DNA from 2 places in the Scandinavium tedordense genome. Region 1 is predicted to be linked to the other one. Evidence: predicted binding sites of a transcription regulator. Region 1 holds the regulator's gene; the other holds the start of a gene.
What was found. Region 1 encodes Fur, which represses iron uptake genes when iron is present. Its sites were predicted from a motif close to ATAATAATGAGAACNACTATCAA; they were not measured.
Positions count from the first base shown of each region.

Region 2: a site for Fur is predicted at 1,830-1,852, ahead of exbB (tol-pal system-associated acyl-CoA thioesterase). Genes of this name have one in related genera too.

Region 1 covers NZ_JALIGG010000057.1:297,046-300,243, forward strand. Annotated here, with positions in the region: gene chiP (chitoporin ChiP) at 1-1,061, shown strand, start outside; gene chiQ (ChiQ/YbfN family lipoprotein) at 1,111-1,452, shown strand; gene fur (ferric iron uptake transcriptional regulator) at 1,543-1,995, opposite strand; gene fldA (flavodoxin FldA) at 2,312-2,842, opposite strand; gene ybfE (LexA regulated protein) at 2,992-3,198, opposite strand, start outside.
Region 2 covers NZ_JALIGG010000050.1:7,781-10,978, reverse strand. Annotated here, with positions in the region: gene MUU46_RS04195 (cytoplasmic protein) at 1-213, shown strand, start outside; gene exbD (TonB system transport protein ExbD) at 602-1,030, opposite strand; gene exbB (tol-pal system-associated acyl-CoA thioesterase) at 1,037-1,768, opposite strand; gene metC (cystathionine beta-lyase) at 2,020-3,198, shown strand, end outside.

The DNA.
Region 1 (3,198 bases):
AAGGCTATGACGAAGACTGGTCTGGCGATAAGAGTGGGATCAGTCTGTATAAAGCCGCCGCGAAATTTAAACTGGGGCCGACCTGGGCACGCGCAGGTTATATTCAGCCTACTGGCCAGACCCTGTTAGCGCCGCACTGGAGCTTCATGCCGGGTACTTATCAGGGTGCTGAAGCCGGGGCAAACTTTGACTACGGGGATGCCGGGGCGTTGAGCTTCTCGTATATGTGGACCAACGAGTACAAAGCTCCGTGGCACCTTGAAACTGATCATTTCTATCAGAACGACAAGAAAACCAAAGTGGAGTATCTGCACTCCATCGGTGCTAAATACGACTTCAAAAATGACCTGGTGCTCGAAGCAGCATTTGGTCAGGCTGAAGGCTTTATGGATCAGTACTTCGCCAAAGCCAGCTATAAATTTGATGTCGCCGGGGCGCCGCTCTCGACCAGCTACCAGTTCTACGGTGCGCGTGACACCGTCAGCAGCAACACTATCAACGATATCTATGACGGTACCGCGTGGCTACAGGCTCTGACCTTAGGTTATAAAGTGGGCGACGTTGTTGACCTGCGTCTCGAAGGAACATGGGTAAAAGCGGAAGGGCAGCAGGGTTACTTCCTTCAGCGTATGACCCCAACCTATGCTTCTTCCAACGGCCGACTGGATATCTGGTGGGATAACCGCTCAGACTTCAACGCCAACGGCGAAAAAGCGGTGTTCTTCGGCGGTATGTATGATCTGAAAAACTGGGATATGCCGGGCTGGGCCGTGGGCGCGTCTTATGTTTATGCCTGGGATGCTAAACCGTCTGACTGGCTTATCAATAGTGCAGGTCAGCGCGAAGATATCGCCTCAAACAAAATTAAAGAGTCAGCTTACAGCCTCGACGCGATGTACACCGTTCAGGAAGGGCGAGCGAAAGGCACGCTGTTCAAGCTGCACTTTACTCAATACGACAACCACTCCGACATCCCGAGCTATGGCGGGGGGTACGGCAATATCTTCCAGGATGAGCGTGACGTGAAATTCATTGTTATCGCCCCGTTCACCATTTTCTGACAAGTCGCGCGGCAGCGTTAACGTCGCCGCGCGCCTATGAGGCCGTATCATGAAAAAATTGATTCTCATCGCTATGATGGCATCCGGGCTGGTTGCATGCGCACAACCCCAGGCGCCACAGGAAGATAACAAGCTCAAAGAGGCGTACAGCGCGTGTATTAACACCGCCGAAGGCAACCCGGATAAAATCCAGGCGTGTCAGAATGTATTGGACGTACTGAAAACCGAGAAGTCACATCAGCAGTTTGCCAATCAGGAAACCGTGCGGGTTCTGGATTATCAACAGTGCATCCAGGCGACGCATACCGGCAACGATCAGGCGGTGAAAGCCCGCTGTGACCAGATTTGGAAGGAAATTCGTAACAACAACACGACAACCACAAAGCCATAACCCTCAACTATCGGCCTCTGTGATTGCCTGAAATTTATGCCAAAAAAAGCCAACCGCGAGGTTGGCTTTTTGCTTTTGAGCAAACGCTGATTATTTCTCAGCGGCGTCGTGTGCGTGTTCATCTTCACGGCAGTCGCCTTCTGCGCAGTGGCCATAAAGATAAAGGCTATGGTTGGTCAGACGAATGCCATGTCGAGTGGCGATTTCGCGCTGACGCGTTTCGATAGAGTCATCACTGAACTCAATAACCTTGCCGCAGTCGAGGCAGATTAAGTGATCGTGATGATGCTGCTGAGTCAGTTCGAAAACAGACTTGCCGCCTTCGAAGTTGTGGCGGGTGACAATGCCGGCATCGTCGAACTGGTTCAGAACGCGATAAACCGTTGCCAGACCAATCTCTTCGCCCATATCAATGAGGCGTTTATAAAGGTCTTCCGCACTGACATGGTGATTGTCCGGCCCCTGAAGCACTTCCAGAATTTTCAAACGAGGAAGCGTGACTTTCAGGCCTGCCTTCTTTAATGCGGTATTGTTGTCAGTCATGCGGAATCAGTCCTGTTGCTAGGCGATACACTTCCCTATGGGGAAGTATTACTAAGAATGAATTCAGGATAATGCGTCTCATTATAGGACTGCCTGGCCTAAATGGGAACGTAAACCCTGAGCAAAGTATGCTTTTCAAAAACGAGGCATCATCTGCAAAGCGAAACATCCGACCTCGTCAAAACAGGTGACATTGTACAGACATGTGCTCAAAAGTTAAAAATTTGTAGCGATTAATTTAATTGCTTTTATCTATTAATTTAACACAACGTATCGCTAATACGGCGCAGCACGGATGCTGCACCGTACTAAATCATTAGGCGTTCTTGATCTCTTCGAGGTGCAGCTCTTCGGAGATTTGTTTCACCCATTTTTCGACACGCTCAGCGGTCAGCTCTGGCTGGCGATCTTCGTCAATGGCCAGACCCACAAAATGGGCGTCATCAGCCAGACCTTTAGAGGCTTCGAAATGGTAGCCTTCGGTCGGCCAGTGGCCAACGATAGTTGCGCCGCGCGGTTCGATGATGTCGCGGATGGTACCCAACGCATCACAGAAATATTCTGCGTAATCTTCCTGATCGCCACAGCCAAACAGTGCGACCAGCTTACCGTTGAAGTCTACCTCTTCCAGCGTCGGGAAGAAGTCGTCCCAGTCACACTGTGCTTCACCGTAGTACCAGGTAGGGATACCCAGCAGCAGAATATCGAAACCTTCGAGATCTTCTTTACTGCTCTTGGCAATGTCATGCACCTCGGCAACGTCTTTGCCAAGCTGCTTCTGGATCATCTTCGCGATATTTTCGGTGTTACCCGTGTCGCTGCCGAAAAAAATACCTGTGATTGCCATGAGTAAAATAACCTCTTGAAACGTATTGAAATGATGGTGGAATGTTGCCCACAGATAAAGGCAATGATAGCAGGAGGAGAAGTGCGCGGAAACTGCAATCGCGCCGTACTGCACTCTCTGCTAAATGAAAGTGATTTTTTGCCGTATTTTCAGACAAGTTCCTGGCCGTGTAATGCAGCCAGTTGTTGCAACAATATCTCTTCGATAAGCTCGCTGCGGCTCATATTTCTGGCATCAGCCAGTTCATTGAGCGCATCCACGGCATCGTTATTGAGCTTTAGCTCAACGCGTTTGAGACCGTTGCTTTTGTCGCGTTTAAGCTGATTACGCTTATTTATGCGTAATTGTTCGTCGCG
Region 2 (3,198 bases), on a different contig from region 1:
GGCGCGGCGCTGGTCGAGGTAATGACCCGAAACCCGCAGCTAAAAGAAAAAATCCTCGCGCATGTTGAAGCGAACTATCAGCATATTCTGGCGCGCGAAACCGCCACCCTGCGCCTGACGCGTAAACTCGCCGACGGTAACTGCCGTACCGCCAGCGTCAATATTGTGGCACCTGAAGAAAACCTCCCGACGCCAGTCGCTAAAAAAGCTTGATTACACCAGCCTGAAGACGGAAATCGCGGTCTCCGGCTTACCTGTTGCTGCTCCTGCATGGTCTGCGCCGTTAGCAGGCGATCGGCCCGCTGACGAATGCCAGAGAGTGAAATGAGGTCACGAGAAGGGGGAAGCTCTGTGCGGAGTAAAGTCGCCAGGGTCATGCTGAACGCCCATGCTGGCAGGTGGTGCTTTGCCCCGTTTTCACCGCGCTTTTTTATGATGCGCCTGAATAAGCGTAGAGAGGTTTATCCCGCTCGTCAGTGGCGATCAACAAAAATTCGGGCGGCGTTAAGATGAGAAAAAAAGAATATATCAGCGAGTTATCCATTTTACTTAGGGCATAAAAAAACCGGCGCGAGGCCGGTTATTTCATTAATGGTGCCGCTTATTTTTTCGCGGTGGCGTGCTCTTCACCGACCAGGCCGATTTTTAGATATCCCGCCTGATGCAGAGTATCCATCACCTTCATCATCGTCTCGTAGTTTACGGTTTTATCCGCACGGAAGAAGATAGTGGTGTCTTTCTTGCCTTCGGTCAGCGTGTTAATCGCATTCACCATGGTGTCGTCGGTCACCGGATCGTTGCCGAGGAACATGGTGTTATCCGCTTTCACCGACAGGTACACCGGTTTTTCCGGACGCGGCTGCGGCTGGCTGGAGGACGCCGGCAGATTCACTTTCACATCAACGGTGGCCAACGGAGCCGCTACCATGAAGATGATCAGCAGTACCAACATGACGTCGATAAACGGCGTCACGTTGATTTCATGCATTTCGCCGTTATCGTCCAGATTTTCGTTTAGACGCATTGCCATTGGCTATCACCCTACCCGTAATTTCTGGGTGGTACGTACCGGCTGAGCGCCGCTGTTATTGAGATCGAGGTCACGGCTTTGCAGAAGCAGAACCTGCGCCGCCACATCACCGAGCAGCGCTTTGTGGCTGCCAATCATGCGGGCAAAAATGTTGTAGATAACCACCGCAGGGATTGCGGCGAACAGGCCAATGGCGGTCGCCAACAGCGCTTCTGCGATACCCGGCGCTACAACAGCCAGGTTAGTGGTCTGGGTCTGGGCAATACCGATGAAGCTGTTCATGATGCCCCATACGGTGCCGAACAGACCGATAAACGGGGAGATCGCACCAATTGTTGCCAGATAACCGTTACCACGGCCCATATGACGACCAGCAGCAGCGACACGGCGCTCCAGACGGAAACCGGTACGTTCTTTAATACCTTCGTTGTCTTCGGCACCTTCAGAAAGTTCCAGTTCGTTCTGCGCTTCGTTCAGCAGCTGAAGGCTGAGGCTTTTCGCCGGGAAAGCGGCAGCAATTTCGCTGGCCTGATTCAAAGAGCGGGCTTCGGCGAGCTGCTGCTGCTCACGCTTGAGGCGGCGTTTTTGCGACAGCAGTTCGGTACTTTTGCTGAAGAAGATTGCCCAAGTGACAACCGATGCCAGAATCAGGCCGATCATTACCACCTTAACTACGATGTCGGCATGATGATACATACCCCAAACGGAGAGATCCGCCTGCATCAAATTATTACCCACTCTGTATCTCCAGGATCTAAATCACAAAATCTGAGCGTAATAATATCAAAACGTCGTCGAATTGATAGTCGTTCTCATTACTATTTACATATTGACGCAATCATCGCTAACTTTCATTGCGCTCACGCATTAAAAAAGGTGCTTTGGCGTATTCTGGCAAAATTTTCTGCTTAATCTGTTCACACAAGGTACAACCCCAAACAATCATGTTAGTTTAGACGTCCAGACGTATAAAAACAGGTGGTAAAAACATGTCCAAAAAACAACTTGATACCGTGCTGGTGAATGCTGGCCGCAGTAAAAAATACACGCAGGGCTCGGTAAACAGCGTGATTCAGCGCGCCTCGTCGCTCGTTTTCGAGACCGTTGAAGCCAAGAAACTGGCCACCCGCAATCGTGCCAAAGGCGAGCTGTTTTATGGTCGTCGTGGCACCCTGACCCACTTCTCCTTGCAGGAAGCGATGTGCGAACTGGAAGGCGGTGCCGGTTGCGCTCTGTTCCCTTGCGGCGCGGCGGCGATTGCCAACACGATTCTGGCGTTTGTCGAACAGGGCGATCATGTGCTGATGACCAACAGCGCCTACGAACCGAGCCAGGATTTCTGTACCAAAATCCTCGCCAAGCTCGGCGTCACCACCGATTGGTTCGACCCGCTTATTGGCGCCGGTATTGCCGACCTGATTCAGCCCAACACCAAAGTGGTGTTCCTGGAATCCCCGGGTTCCGTCACCATGGAAGTGCATGACGTTCCGGCCATTGTCAGTGCCGTCCGTCGCGTAGCGCCTGACGCCATCATCATGATCGATAATACCTGGGCCGCAGGCGTGCTGTTTAAAGCACTCGAATTTGATATCGATATTTCGATTCAGGCCGCCACCAAGTACCTGATTGGCCATTCCGATGCCATGATTGGCACCGCCGTTTCCAATGCTCGCTGCTGGGATCAGCTGCGCGAAAACGCCTATCTGATGGGGCAAATGGTGGATGCAGATACCGCGTATATGACCAGCCGTGGCTTGCGTACACTCGGCGTGCGTCTGCGTCAGCATCACGAAAGCAGCCTGAAAATTGCCGAATGGCTGGCTGAGCATCCGCAAGTTGAACGAGTCAACCACCCAGCGCTGCCGGGCAGTAAAGGTCATGAGTACTGGAAACGAGACTTTACGGGCAGCAGCGGCCTGTTCTCCTTCGTACTCAAAAAGCGCCTGAACGATAGCGAGCTGACGGCGTATCTCGATAACTTTACGCTGTTCAGCATGGCCTATTCCTGGGGCGGCTTCGAGTCGCTTATCCTGCCGACGCAGCCAGAACAGCTGGCGGACATTCGCCCCAACGGCAAACCCGACTTCAGCGGTACACTGATTCGTTTGCACATTGGTTTAGAGAATGTTGACGATCTTCTTGTGGATTTATCGGCCGGTTTCGAGCGC